2 regions of the Aquabacter sp. DMC10 genome follow, and region 2 is predicted to be linked to the other one. Evidence: riboswitches for the same ligand, from Rfam matches in the RefSeq annotation. Region 2 holds a riboswitch; the other holds the start of a gene.
The links. A riboswitch is a leader RNA that binds a small molecule or an ion and turns the genes downstream of it on or off. The one in region 2 is predicted to bind cobalamin.

Region 1: linked by a shared signal. The riboswitch ahead of ACT54L_RS21850 (TonB-dependent receptor plug domain-containing protein) and the one ahead of ACT54L_RS07010 (energy-coupling factor ABC transporter permease) in region 2 are both predicted to bind cobalamin.

Annotation. Positions count from the first base shown of each region.
Region 1 is NZ_JBQUYX010000009.1:147,233-154,715, forward strand. It holds gene ACT54L_RS21835 (hypothetical protein) at 1-1,491, shown strand, start outside; gene ACT54L_RS21840 (hypothetical protein) at 1,629-1,895, opposite strand; gene ACT54L_RS21845 (hypothetical protein) at 2,440-3,471, shown strand; cobalamin riboswitch at 3,527-3,727, shown strand; gene ACT54L_RS21850 (TonB-dependent receptor plug domain-containing protein) at 3,830-5,821, shown strand; gene ACT54L_RS21855 (ABC transporter substrate-binding protein) at 5,891-6,787, shown strand; gene ACT54L_RS21860 (FecCD family ABC transporter permease) at 6,877-7,483, shown strand, end outside.
Region 2 is NZ_JBQUYX010000002.1:488,297-495,779, reverse strand. It holds gene ACT54L_RS07025 (putative bifunctional diguanylate cyclase/phosphodiesterase) at 1-923, shown strand, start outside; gene ACT54L_RS07020 (cobyric acid synthase) at 933-2,381, opposite strand; gene cobO (cob(I)yrinic acid a,c-diamide adenosyltransferase) at 2,399-3,016, opposite strand; cobalamin riboswitch at 3,109-3,326, shown strand; gene ACT54L_RS07010 (energy-coupling factor ABC transporter permease) at 3,585-4,265, shown strand; gene ACT54L_RS07005 (DUF1636 family protein) at 4,322-4,672, shown strand; gene cobW (cobalamin biosynthesis protein CobW) at 4,685-5,749, shown strand; gene cobN (cobaltochelatase subunit CobN) at 5,753-7,483, shown strand, end outside.

The DNA of each region.
Region 1 (7,483 bases), on a different contig from region 2:
GTCGCGCCGCCCTCCCCGATCCCGCTGGTCAGCCCTGAGCACGCCCCGCCCCCCGTTGTCCAAGTGGCCGCGCCCCCCCCTGCGGTCGAAGCGCCTGCGCCCATCGTCAAGGACGCGCCGGCCGCAGAATCGCTGCCAGAGGTGAAGGCCGAACCGGCCTTCAAGACGCGCCCCATCGTGGATGCCCTCCCCACGTTCGAGGTGACCCCACTCCCAGAGGTGGCGGCCGAGACGACCCCGCCCGCGAAGGTGGAGCCGACCTTCGACTTGCCCGCCGCCCCGGCGGCAGAGGCGCGGCCCGTGGAAGCTTCCGTCACCAAGGTGGAGCTGAAGATCGAGGATCTGCTTGGTCCGGGAGCCTTCGACCTCGAGCCTGAAGGCAAGATCGAGCCACAGATCGAAGCGCAGCGCCCGGCCGAGGTGCCGCCGGTCGTCGAACACAGGGGTGAGCCCAAGGTCGAGCCAAAGATCGAACCCAAGATTGAAGCCGGATGGCCGCCCAAGGCCGCGCCCAAGGTTGAGCCCGCTTTCGAGCGGCCGCCGGTGCCGCCGGTTCCGGTCACGCCCGCTCCTGTCGCGCCGGCCCCGCTGCCTGCTGCTGCTGCCGAGGTGCCTGCTCCTCCGCCGCCCCGGCGCAGCCCGGTCTTCAGCTTTGGCCGCCCCGGCCGGGAAGCGCCCGTGCGCGCAGAACCCAAGCTGGGCGAGGTGGCCGCCCGCCTGCAGGCCAGCCTCGACCAGTCTCTGACCGGGCCGAGCGACACGCCTGCCCCCGCCCCCGTCGCCGAAAAGCGGGTGGAGGAACCGCACGTGGCCGAGCGCACCGCACGGCCCACGGCGACATTCCCGCCGGCGACCTTCTCGAGCCGACCTGCGGCACCGCCCGTGCCGCCCTTCGTGCCGCCGCCGGCGAAGCCGGCCGCCACCCGGCCCGCGAGCCCCTTCCGGGCGACCCCTCTGCCGCCTGAAATTCTGGCGACACCGTCGGAGGAGCCGAGCCAGGAGCAGGACCATCCGTCCACCGCAATGGACCGGATGGATTCCCACTCCAGCAGCCCAGCGCCCGAAGGCGAGGACGGAGCGGAAGCCGAGGCCGAGGGTGAGGCGCCGCCGCCCGTTCGCGTGGTCGAACCCATCGCAAGCACAACATCTTCCGTCTCGCCGGAGAGCATTTCTCTCATCGAGATGGAAACGAACCTCAATCTCGAAACCGACCTGATGCGGGAACTGGAACTGACGCTCGCGCGGGACGTGGCGGGAGAGGCCAGCGCCGCCCCGTTGGCCGATGATGTGGCGCAGCCGGCCCAGCCCCTCGGTCAGGCCCAGGACTCGCCCGCGGCCGCCGTGCAGCAGGCCGGGGGACCCAAGGCCGGCGAGGCCGATGCCATGGCCCCCGCCGCACCAAAGGCGAAGGAAGCGGACACCGTCGATCCGTTCGAGGATCTGGAGGCGGAGATGGCCTCCCTGCTCGGTCGGGCCGCACCCCGTCCCTGATATTGCGGGGCGCCTCTTGGCGCCCCCATCCCTTGCTGCGCCGGGACCTCAGCCCGGCCTCAGGCATACAAAAAAGCCCCGGAGGCACTGGCCTCCGGGGCTTTTCTATGCGGAATGTGCGACCGGTCAGGCTAAGGTCAGAACTTCAGCAGGCACTGGCCGGCCTGCTCGGCCGCCGCGCGGGCATTTCCCTGCGCGATGGTGCCACCCTGGACGAGCGCACGGGTCTGCTGGGTCACCAGATCGCGAACCGAGGCACCGGGCGCCATCTGGGGGGCCACGGCGTTGTAGATGGTCTTCGCATCGCCGCTGAGATTGGCGGCGCAGGCATCGGCCGCAGACTTGTCGGCCAGGGCAGCCGTGGCAGCAAGGCTCAGTGCAGCGGCAAGGACAAACGTCTTCATCACCTGTCTCCTGTTCTCAACGCACGCCAGCCCGATTGACGGGGCCGCCGGCATTCTCCGGGGCATAGCCGACACCCGCGCCGGCACCGCCCACTCCAACTCCGGGTCGAACGCCGGCGCCCGCGGCTCCCGCTCCCACGCCGGGCCGCACACCGACTCCGTCCTCTTCATGCGGGACGCATCCGGCGGGATAGCCAGGGCGCGTGCAATGCACGACCGCCGTCGGTCGCGCCACGCATCCCTCAGGCACACCCACTCCTGTGCAATAAACGACGGCATTTCCTGGCGTCGCCGGCAGCAAAGCCGAACCGGCCAGCCCGATCGCAAGAAGGCTCTTTTTCCAGAGGGACATGGTTCTTGCCTTTCGCGTTTTCGGGGCTGCGCCCCACACACGATGTGTGGCGGTAGACCTGCCCCCCCTTCATCACAACGGCGATTATTGGCCAAAATTTGCGCTTGAGCCCTCGCTTCGCCCGTTAGCCAGGAACTATAGTGGCGTTTGAAGTCAACCCCTCTGAGTCCCGCGCGGGGCGGACGTAAGTGGATGGAAATGACGCACAAAGACGAGCCGACGCTCCGGCGGGCGGCATACCGATTCGCAGAGATGAAGCGGCGAACGGACGAGCGGATTCCGGTCCTGACCGGTCATCCGCGCTTTCACGAGGCCATGGAGATTGCCACACGTGGCATTCTGGAAATGTATCATGGAAACCGGTTGCTCAACCGGCTCATGAACGACCGTGGCCGGGTCATCTTCGGACTGCTCTGCTATTATCTGGCATGCAGCCCGGATGAAAATGGTGTCGGACTCACCGTCACGCGCATTGCCGACCTGTGCGAAGAGACCAATCTGTGCAGCCGCGGCCGGGCAAAGGCCTTGATAACGCTCATGCGCTGGGCGGGCTATGTGGACGCCATGGCGCCCGATTCGACCGGGAACCGGCGCCAGCGCCCCCTGGCGCCCACCGCACGGATGACCAACGAATATATTCGCCGCTGGCAGACCATGCTCTCGGCCGTCGCCTGCTTCGATCCCATCGCGAACGAGGCGCTCGCGCGACTGAACGAGCCGGGCTTCCTTTCTGCCCTGGTGCGCAACCAGGGCGTGCGCTATCGCGCGGGATACCGGCTGCTGGAGCACTCGCCGCAGATGCAGGTTCTGGCGGAACGGGATGCCGGCGTCCTGATCGCCATCTGCCTGTACAATTCCGGCGGCGAGGGCGACACCTATCCCCCGAGCCAGCCGGTGCCCGTGCCTGTTGCGGCGCTTGCCCGGCAGTTCGACGTATCGCGCGCCCACGTGCTGAAGATGTTGCGGGAAGCGGAGGATGCGGGGCTGATCCGACGTCTGCCAAGCACACAGGGGGCCGTGGAGTTGCTCCCCCCGATCCTGCGGGGCGTGGAATATTTCATGGCTGCATGCTTCGCGCTCCAGATCGAGTGCGTGGCCGACGCCCTGAAGGCGACAACCGTCGCCCCTGCGCCGCTTGGCAGCGACATCCCGACGCCTTTCGTTCGCGATATGAGCGAAAGCACGAAGCTTCCCCTGGCCACGCCGCGTCCCGGTACCACCTAGACGGGAAGCCCTGGCAGAGAGGAGCACCGCCGCGCTTGACCCACCTGCCGGCGGTGCCTAGGGTCGCTGCGACGGTTCCCGCAAGGGATCAAAAGGGAATGCGGTGAGGCGCCTTGTGCGCCGACTCTGCAGCTGCCCCCGCAACTGTGAGCGGCGAGTTCTTCGTCACGAGCCACTGGGCCACTCGGGGCCTGGGAAGGCGACGAAGGAACATTGACCCGCAAGCCAGGAGACCTGCCGTCAGTCGTGGTCACACGCGAGCACATCGGGCGGGGTGTCCTGGTGGTGGCGAATGGAAGGAATCTGCCTTTCCGCCTCGTTCGCGGTGACGTGCCACATCGTCCCGCCCGAGGCCCTTATGCCTGCCCGTTTCCTGTCCGCCGTCTCCTGGCCCGCGTTGCCGGCCGCGGCTTTTGCCTGCCTTGCCCTTGCTCCCGCAGCCAGCCGGGCGCAGTCCGCCAGTCCCTCCAGCTCCGACATCGACCTGCCGCAGATTGTCATCAGCGCGACGGGGACTGCGACCCCCGCCAGCGCTGTGGCCTCGTCCGTCACCGTCATTACCGCTGACGACATCGCCAAGACGCAGGAGCGATCGGTCCCGGACGTCCTGCAGGCGGTTCCCGGCCTCAATGTGGTCCAGACCGGCGGCCCGGGCGGCACCACGTCCATCTTCATGCGCGGCACCAATTCCAACCAGGTGAAGATCCTGGTGGATGGGGTGGATATGACCGATCCGTCCTCCCCGGACGGCACGTTCAACCTCGGCCAGCTCATGACCAACGACGTCTCACGGATCGAGGTCCTGCGCGGTCCCCAGAGCGGCCTTTATGGCTCGGACGCCATTGGCGGCGTGATTTCCATCACCACCAAGCGCGGCAGTGGACCGGCCAAGATCACCGGCTTCGTGGAAGCGGGTGCGCTCGGCACCTTCAACCAGGCACTCGGGGTGAGCGGCGGCACCGACACGGTAGGCTATGCCTTCAATGTCGGACACTTCGCCTCAACCTCCATCCCGGTGACGCCCCAGGGCCTCGTTCCCCCCGGTTACCCCACCAATTTCAACATTTTCGACAACTGGACCTATTCCGGCCGACTCGATTTCGACCTGTCCGAGACGTTCTCGGTGAACCTCACCGGGCGCTACATCGACAGCCAACTGGCCTATACGCCCGACATCTTCTCCACGGCCACCTACAGCTCCATGCCGGCCATGCAGACGAGCACGTCCTTCTCGCGTGTGTTCGTGGGCAAGGCGGAGGGCGTGTGGACCGCGCTCGACGGCAATCTGGTGAGCCAATTCGGCGTCTCGGCCACCGATCAGTCGCGCCCGACCACCGGGCCGAACGTGACCGAGAACGGCACCTATGACGGCCAGATGCAGACCTATTATCTGCGCTCCACCTGGAGCTTCATGCCCGGCCAGACCCTGCTCGGTGGGATCGAGCGCAAGAATGAGAGCATGACCTCGTCTAGCTATTACAGCTCCGGCGAACTGTCCGCCTCGAACGGGGAGACGGCGGCCTATCTTCAGCTCCAATCCTCTTTCGGCGAACGCTTCTTCCTGGCGCTCAACGGGCGCTTCGACAGCGATGACACCTATGGCGACCACGCCACCTATCGCATCGCGCCCGCCTATCTGATCCCGGAGACGGGCACCAAGCTGAAGGCCACCTATGGCACCGGCTTCAACGCGCCCTCGCTGTACCAGCTCTACGCCCCCGTCTATGGCAATCCCAACCTGAAGCCCGAGGAGAGCACCGGCTGGGATGCGGGCTTCGAGCAGCAGGTGCTGAATGGCAAGGCGTCGTTCGGCGCCACCTACTTCCACAACGACCTGACCAATCTCATCGGCTATGACCCGGTCACCTATGCCTATGTGAACGTGTCCCAAGCGACCACCAAGGGCGTCGAGGCCTTCGTGGCGGTGCAGGTCACGCAGACGCTTTCGCTGCGGGTCGACTACACCTATACGGACGCCGAAGGCTCATTTACGCCCGGCTCCAGCTATTCCGCCGGGGCCTGCGCCCCCGCCACGCTGGACACCTGCAACCTCCTGCGGCGGCCCAACAACAAGGTGTCCGTTGCCGCCAACTGGCAGGCCACGGACAAGCTGAACCTCAATGCGACACTGATCTATGTGTCCAGCTGGTGGGACATTGTGCGACTGTCGTCGGATTATGTGGACCAGCCCGGCTACACCATCCTCAACCTGGCGGCCAATTATGCGGTGAGCCCCAACGCCACCGTCTATGGGCGCATCAACAATCTGTTCAACGAGACCTATGAGGATCCGAATGGCTTCCTGGCTCCGGGCTTCGGCGCCTATGGCGGCGTTCGCTTCACCTTCTGAGTGACCATGACGCGCGTCTCCCGCCGCCCTCTCCTCACCCCCCGCCTCCGGCAGGGAGGGGAGAGGTGCGTGCGGAGGATCACTGCAATGCTCCTGTGCCTCGCCGTCATGCCGGCGATGGCACAGGAGGCGACACGGGCTGCCAGTCCCACGGCAAAGCCGGCCCGCATTGCCTCACTCAATCTGTGCGGCGATGAATTGCTGCTGCGCTTGGCCGATCGCGACCGAATCGCCTCAGTGACCTTCCTGGCCGCTGATCCCGGCAGTTCCAATGTGTCTGACCTCGCCCGTGGCCTCCCCACCAATCGCGGGCTGGCAGAAGAAATCGTTCCGCTGGAACCGGATTTGGTCATCACAGGCGCCTTCACCACCCGCGCCACCTCCGATCTGCTGCGCAGGCTGGGCGTCCCCGTACTCGAACTGCCCATGCCCGCAACCCTGGACGAGGCCTACCAGCAGATCCGGCGCGTGGCAGAGCGCATTGGCGAGACCGAGCGCGGGGAAGAGATGATCGCCCGGGTTGAGGCGGAGATCGCCGCCCTGCCCGCCCCTCACGCGCCGGAACGCTCCGCCATCGTTCTGCGGCCCAACGGCTTTACCGCCGGCAAGGGCTCCCTGGCGGATGATCTCATGTCACGGGCGGGGCTCGACAATCTGGCGGCCCGCCTGCCCGCCGACAAGTTCGGCCAATTGCCGCTCGAAGAGGTGGTGGTGGCGCACCCGGATGTGCTGGTGGTGGACACCGACCCAGCTGCTCCGCCCTCCCTCGCCGAGGGCATCCTCGACCACCCTGCCCTGCGCATGTTCAGCCGGCGCGGCCAAATGGTAGCTGTCCCCGCGCGCCTGTGGGCGTGCGCCGGACCCGAACTGGCCAAGGCCGCCGCCCGCCTGTCTGCAGCGCCCACACCCGGGCCAGGGACGTCCCAGGCCATGGCGCCCACACCCTCGGGGCAGGTCATTCCATGAGGGCCCTCGCACCGGCACCGAAGCCAGCTCCGCGCCGTTCCTTCGGCCTGTCCGCCCAGGCCTGGCTTGTCACCGCACTTTCCGTCCTGATGGCCGGTCTCTTCGCCGTATCGGTGGCGCTGGGCTACGCTCCGCTCGATTGGCCGCGGGCGGTCTCCGATCTTGTCGCCGGGCGAGACAGCATCCCTGCCCTGGTGCTCCTGCAATTGCGTCTGCCCCGGGCGATTCTTGCGGCCACCGTCGGTTTCAGCCTCGGCCTGACGGGAGCGGCCATGCAGGGCCTGATGCGCAATCCCCTCGCCGACCCCGGCGTGGTCGGCGTCTCCGGCGCCGCCGCCTTCGGCGCGGTGGTGGCCTTCTATTTCGGACTGAGCGCCGCCTTCTCCCTGGCGCTGCCCATCGGCGGGCTGATCGGCGCCGCCATCGCCACGGCGCTTCTGCTGGCTTTGGCCCGGCGCGGCACGGGCACCGCGACGCTGGTGCTCGCGGGCGTCGCCATCAACAGCCTGACCGGCGCCTTGACCGCTCTGGCGCTCAACCTCGCGCCCAGCCCCTATGCGGCGCTGGAGGTGGTTTTCTGGCTGATGGGATCGCTGTCAGATCGTTCCCTAGTCCATGTGGCGCTCTCCCTGCCCTTCATGGTCGCCGGCTGGGCGCTGGTGCTCTCCACCCGGCGCGCCATGGATGCCCTGACCC
Region 2 (7,483 bases):
CTCAACTGCTGGGCAATGCGGACCTGGCGCTTCTGCGCGCCAAGGGGCGCCCCGGCCGGGGGGTGAGCTGGTATGAGCCGGGCATGGACGAGGCGGCCCGGGCCCGGCGGGATCTGGTGCACGAGCTGCGCCGCGCCCTCCGGCAAGACCAATTCGAGCTGCATTACCAGGTGCAGGTGGCTCTCGACCGGCCAGCCGCCGCCGGTCCCCCGACCGAAGTGGCGGGTGGACCTGCTGGGGTGCTGGGCTATGAGGCGCTGCTGCGCTGGCGCCATCCCTTGCGCGGCTTCATCTCCCCGGCCGATTTCATCCCCGTGGCGGAGGAAAGCGGCCTCATCATCCCAATCGGGGAATGGGTGCTGCGCACCGCCTGCCGCCATGCGGCGGCTTGGCCGACCGCGGCCAGCGTGGCGGTCAACGTGTCCGCGCTGCAGATCCTGCAGGGCGACCTGCCCGCCCTCCTGGCCCGCGTGCTGGAGGAGACCGGCCTTGCGCCCGATCGCCTGGAGCTGGAAGTCACCGAGACCATGCTCATCTCCGACCGGCAGAGGTGTCTGGACGTGCTCACCGCCATCCGCGCGCTGGGCGTGACGGTGGCCATGGACGATTTCGGTACCGGCTATTCCTCGCTCGATACGCTGCGGGCCTTTCCGTTCCATCGCATCAAGCTGGACCGCCTGTTCCTGCGCGACATCGCCGGCAGCACGGACGGGCTGGCCATCCTGCGGGCGGTGCTGACGCTCGGCCGCGCCCTCCACATGCGGGTTCTGGTGGAAGGGGTGGAGACGCTGGCGCAGCTTGACGTTCTGCGCGCCGAGGGCTGCACCGAGGTCCAGGGCTATCTGTTCGGCCGGCCCGCCCCCCTTGTGGATGGACGCCCGCCCGCGCCCACCCCGCCGCAGACCGGCGTCGCGGCGGCCTGAGGCGTTCGCTTACCGCGCCAGGGCCAGAAGCCCCTCCACATCCACATGCGCCTCCAGGTGTGCGGCCAGCGCATCAAGGGTGGTGTCCACCCGCGCGCCATAGGCAAGGCCGGAGGGCGCGGCGCCCAGCCCCTTCAGGAAGGCGGCGCGGAAGGCATCGTCCGTGAACATGCCGTGCAGATAGGTGCCGGTGATCCGCCCGTCGGCCGAGATGGCGCCATCCGGCGTGCCGTCGAGGTCGGCAAAGGGGCGGGCGCAATCGGGGCCCTGGGTGCGGCCCATGTGGATCTCATAGCCCGCGATGGGCAGGCCGCTCGCCAGATGGCGGGCGCTCACCCGGGTGAGGCGCTTGTCGCCGGTCATCACCGTGTCCACCTCCAAAAGGCCGAGGCCCGGCGAGGTGCCGGGCGGCCCTTCCAGGCCGTCGGGGTCGGCGATGGTGCGGCCGAGCATCTGGTAGCCGCCGCAAATGCCCAGCACCCGCCCGCCGCGCCGGGCATGGGCGAGTAGATCGATGTCCCAGCCCTGCGCCCCCAGGAAGGCAAGGTCCCCCCGCGTGGACTTGGAGCCGGGCACGATGACGAGGTCCGCATCCCCCGGAAGGGGACGGCCGGGCAGGATCATCTCCACCGCCACCCCCGCCTCCTGCTGGAGCGGATCGAGATCATCGAAATTGGCGATGCGGGACAAGGCCAGGCAGACGATCTTGACCGGCCCCCCGCCCGCCTTGCGGGCAAGGTCCAGGGCATCCTCCGCCGGCAGGTCGGATGCACCCGGAAAGAAGGGCACCACCCCGAAGCCACGCCAGCCGGTGCGCTCGGCGATGAAGGCATAGCCGTCGTCGAAGAGGCTCGGGTCGCCCCGGAACTTGTTGATGAGAAAGCCGGAAATGCGCGCGGCATCGGCCGGGTCCAGCACCGCCTTGGTGCCCACCATCTGCGCGATGACGCCGCCCCGGTCGATGTCGCCCACCAGCACCACCGGCACGCCGGCCGCTTCCGCAAAGCCCATATTGGCGATGTCGCCCTTGCGCAGGTTCACCTCCGCCGGGCTGCCCGCGCCTTCCACGATGACCAGGTCATGGTCCGCCCTGAGACGGTGGAAGCTCTCCAGGACCGAGGCCAGCAATTGCGGCTTCAGCGCCCCATAGGCCCGCGCCTTCACGGTGGCGAGGCGCCGGCCCTGGACGATCACCTGGGCGCCCACATCGGTCTCGGGCTTCAGCAGCACCGGGTTCATGTCCACCACCGGCAAAAGGCCCGCCGCCAGCGCCTGGAGCGCCTGGGCCCGGCCGATCTCGCCGCCATCCACGGTGACGGCGGCATTGTTGGACATGTTCTGCGGCTTGAACGGGGCGACCTTCAGCCCCCGCCGCCGCGCCGCCCGGCACAGGCCCGCCACCAGCAGCGACTTGCCCACATTGGAGCCGGCTCCCTGCACCATGAGGGCGCGCGCCATGGCCTTGATCCCGCTATTTAGAAATCGATGCCCGCCTGGGCCTTGATGCCCGAGCGGAAGGGGTGCTTGATCAGCGTCATCTCGGTGACGAGATCCGCCGCCTCGATCAGCTCCGGCTTGGCATTGCGGCCGGTGAGGACCACATGGGTCAAAGGCGGCTTCTCGGCCTTGAGGAAGGCCAGCACCTCGGCCAGGTCCAGATAGTCATAGCGCAGGGCGATGTTGATCTCGTCCAGCACCACCAGGCGAATGTCCGGGTCGCGGATCAGCTCCTTGCCCTTCTCCCACGCGGCGGCGGCGGCGGCGATGTCGCGCTGGCGGTCCTGCGTCTCCCAGGTGAAGCCCTCGCCCATGGCGTGGAACTGGCAGAGGTCGGCAAAGCGGGTGGTCAGGAGCCGCCGCTCGCCGGTATCCCAGGCCCCCTTGATGAACTGGACCACCGCACACGGCATGCCGTGTGCCACCGCCCGCAGCACCATTCCGAAGGCGGCGGTCGACTTTCCCTTGCCCGGCCCGGTGTGAACGATGAGGAGGCCTTTCTCACCGGTTTTTCCGGCCATGATCTTGTCGCGCGAAGCCTTGATCCGGGCCATCTTCTGGCTGTGGCGGGCATCGGCGTCGGACGTCTCGCTCATGGGCGGCCTTTCTCGGAGGGAGGGCTTTGCCCGTCTATGGCACGACCGGCCCTTGGGGGACAGGAGGAATGTTGCGGGCGCTCACGACCTCGTGTAAGCTCTGTCATGATGGTGCCGAATGTCTTGTGAAAACAAGTGTTTCGGCTAATTGGGAATGTGGTGCGGTGGCGCGTCCACCCATTCCACAGCTGCCCCCGCAACTGTAAGCGGCGAGCGACCTCGAACATATCCACTGGCAAGTGACGGCCGGGAAGGATCGAGGAAGCCGAGACCCGCGAGCCAGGAGACCAGCCATCCCAACTTGATCCGGGCGGGGTGTCCTGGAGGGCGGACGTCACGGCGCGCAATCCCGCATGCCTGGAGCCTTGCCTTCTTCCCCGCCGGCGACCGCGGAGGGCGAGGCGCATGGTGTTCCAGATCCGTCACCGACAGGCTGCGGCCTGTAATTACTCTTATTTACCAATGACTTATAATGTTGATGCCCGGCGTTGTCCCGGCGCGCGCGACGCTGTCCTGTCGTCTTTTCCGGCCCGTTGAACCCCGACATCCCGACTTCTAGGAGACCCACATGCACATGGAGCCCGGCGTCGTCGACGGCGCCAAGATCGTCCTCAGCTATGCCACCGGCGCCGCTGCCGGCGGCTATGCCCTGAAGCTTGCCGCCGACACCGCGCGGGAAGCCGGCGTCCTGCCGCTCGTCGGCCGCACCGTGCTGACCACGGCACTGGTTTTCTGCTTTTTCGAGGTGTTCCCCCATTATCCGGTGGGAGTTTCGGAAGTTCACCTCATCCTCGGCTCCACGCTGTTCCTGCTCTTCGGCGCCGCCCCCGCCGCCTTGGGCCTTGCCTTCGGCCTGCTCATCCAGGGCCTCTTCTTCGCCCCCTTCGACCTGCCGCAGTACGGCATGAACGTCACCACCCTGCTGGTGCCGCTCTTCGGCCTCTCCGCTCTGGCCCGTCGCGTCATCGCCCCGGCGACCCCCTATGTGGAGCTGAAATACGGCCAAGCCCTTGCGCTTTCGACCACTTATCAGGCTGGCGTGGTGGCGTGGGTGGCCTTCTGGTCCATCTATGGCGGCGGCCTTGCGGCGCAGAATCTGGTGGAGATCGCCCAGTTCGGCGGCGCCTACATGCTGGTGATCCTGGTGGAGCCGCTGGTGGACCTCGCGGTCCTCTTCGCCGCCAAACAGCTCCACGCCCTGACCTCGGGCCGCCTCTTCACCGCCCGCCTGCACCACGCGGCGGCGTGAGATCGCCGGCCCGGCGCGATCGCCGCCGGGCCGCCTAACCCATTGCTGGAACAGGCATGTCTGTCACGTTGAACGTCTGCATCACCTGCCGCGCCGGCGAGGTTCAGGTGGAGGGGCAGCCCTGCGCCGGCCGCCGCCTGCATGAGGCCTTGCTGCGCGAACCGTGCCCGGACGGTGTCCAGGTGGTGCCGGTTGAGTGCCTGTCCGCCTGCCCGAGGGGCGCGGCGGTGGCCTTCTCCTCTCCTGGGCGCTGGACCTATGTGTATGGCGACATGGGGGAATTGGACGCGCCCGTGCTGCTGGACGCCGCCGCCGCCTATGGCCGCACCGCCGACGGCCTGGTGCCGTGGCGGGAGCGCGCCGAGATCATCCGCAAGCGCTCCATCGCCCGCGTGCCGCCTCTTTAGGATTGATGAGTCATGACTGACCGTGCTGCCTCCGACCTTGCCAAGATCCCCGTGACGGTCATCACGGGCTTCCTGGGATCGGGCAAGACGACGCTGATCCGGCACCTCATGGCCAATGCGAACGGTCGCCGTTTCGCCATTCTGGTCAATGAGTTCGGCACGGTGGGGGTGGATGGGGAGATCCTGAAATCCTGCGCCGACGAGGCCTGTCCGGCGGAGAATATCATCGAGCTCGCCAATGGCTGCATCTGCTGCACGGTGGCCGATGACTTCGTGCCCACCATCGAGCGCCTGATGGCCCTGCCGCGCCGGCCGGACCATATCCTGATCGAGACCTCGGGCCTCGCCTTGCCCAAGCCCCTCCTGAAGGCTTTCGAGTGGCCGCCCATCCGCTCCCGCATCACGGTGGATGGCGTGATCGCCCTCGCGGATGCCGAGGCTGTGGCCGCCGGCCGCTTCGCGCCGGACGAGGAAGCCGTTGCAGCACAACGGGAAGCGGACGGCAGCATCGACCATGAGACGCCTCTGTCCGAGGTGTTCGAGGACCAACTGGCCTGCGCCGATCTCGTCCTCCTCACCAAGGCGGACCTGGCTGGCGAAGAGGGCCTCGCCGCCGCCCGTGCGGTGATCGAGCGCGAGCTGCCGCGTCCGCTGCCGCTCATTCCCGTGACGGATGGGGCCGTTGATCCCCGCATCATTCTGGGCCTCGATGCCCAGGCCGAGAACGACCTCGAAGCGCGCCCCAGCCACCATGACGGCGAGGACGAGCACGATCATGAGGACTTCGAATCGGCCGTCATCACCCTGGCGGAAATCGAGGCGCCGGAAGGCCTCGCGGAGGCCGTGCGGCGGCTGGCCCGCGAGCAGCAGGTGCTGCGGGTGAAGGGCTATGTGGCGGTGGCCGGCAAGCCCATGCGCCTCCTGGTCCAGGCGGTAGGCGAGCGGGTGCGGTGGCAATATGACCGGCCGTGGGGGGGCGAGGCGCGGGTCTCCCGCCTGGTCTGCATCGCCGAACACGACCATGTGGACCCCGCCGCCTTCGCGCGCGTGCTCGGCGGGACGCCGGTGGAGGCCTGATCGTTGCACGTCGTCTTCCGCGAGCGCCATGGGCTGGAGGAAGCCGACATTCCGCAGGATATCGGCCAGAGCCCGGCCGATCTCGTGGTCCTCTCCTTTTCCGACAGTGATCTCGGCGCCTTCGCGGCGGGATGGAAGCGGGCGGCCGGAAGCCTGCCGACGCTGCGCCTCGCGAACCTCGTCGCTTTGCGCCATCCCATCTCCGTGGACACCTATGTGGAGCGCACCCTGGCCGGCGCGCGGGGCATATTGGTGCGGCTCATCGGCGGGGAGCCCTATTGGGCCTATGGTCTCGCCAGCGTGAACCGCCTGGCGCGGGAGCGGGGGCTGGCCCTCGCCGTCCTGCCCGCGGATGGGCGTCCCGACGGGCGGCTTGATGCCCTTTCCACGGTGCCGGTGCCCTTGCTGCGTCATCTGTCCCGACTTTGCGACGCGGGCGGGGCCGTGGCGGCGCAGAAGGCGCTGGCGGTGCTGGCCGAGGCGGCGGGCCTTCCCGCCGGGCCGGTGGACGGCGCTACCGAGCTGCCGGATCAGGGCTTTTATGATCCCGACCAAGGGGTTGTGCCGGAGCCCGTCTGGGGGCCGCGCGTGGCGCTCGTCGCCTTCTACCGCTCCTATGTCACCGCCGCCGATACCGGGCCGGTGGACGCGCTGATCAGGGAATTGCGCGGCGCGGGGCTTGAGGCCATGGGCGTCTTCGCCCCCTCGCTGAAGGCGCCGGGCGTCCGGCCTTGGCTGGATGGCGTCACCGATCGGGCACGGCCTTCGGTGATCCTCAATGCCACCGCCTTCTCGGCGCTTGGCGAGGACGGCCGCGCGGCCTTCGATCGCGTCGGCTGCCCGGTCTTCCAGGTGGCGCTCTCCACCGCCCGGAAAAGGGAGTGGCGCGAGGCGGAGCGGGGCCTCTCCCCCGCCGATCTGGCCATGCACGTGGTGCTGCCGGAGGTGGATGGGCGGCTCTTTGCGGGCGTCGTCTCCTTCAAGTCGCCTGGCCGGCGGGATGAGGACCTGCAATATTCCCGCTTCTCCCACCGGGCCGATGCCGAGCGGGTGTCGGCGGCCGTGCAGCGCATCCTCGCTTGGGAAAAGCTCGCCCGCACGCCGCCAAGGGCGCGGCGGCTGGCCGTGGTGCTCTCCACCTATCCCGGTCGCGCCTTTCAGATGGCCCACGCGGTGGGGCTCGACACGCTCGCCTCCACGCGGGCGTTGCTCGATGACCTTGCAGTCGCAGGCTATGCCGCCGCCCAGCCCGTGCAGCCTCTGGAGCACCTGGCGGACGCGGACCTGAGCTGGCCGGTCTCGGCGTATCGGGACGCCCTGGCCTGCCTGCCCGAACCGTTGCGCGAGAGCCTCGCGGCCGCTTGGGGGGAGCCGGAGGACGACCCGGCGGTACACGACGGCGCCTTCCACTTCCGTGCCATGAAGGCCGGCGAGATGCTGGTCGCCCTCCAGCCGGAACGCGGGACCGTTGCCTCACGGGAGGGCGACTATCACGATTTGAGCCGCACCCCGCGCCATGCCTATGTGGCCTTCTATCTGTGGCTGCGGTCGCTCGGCCTTCATGCCCTCATTCATATGGGCGCGCACGGCACGCTGGAATGGCTGCCGGGCAAGGCGGTGGCGCTGTCGTCTGGCTGCTGGCCGGAGGCGCTGACCGGGGCAATGCCGGTCATCTATCCCTTCATTGTCAACGATCCCGGCGAGGCCGCGCAGGCCAAGCGCCGCATCGGTGCG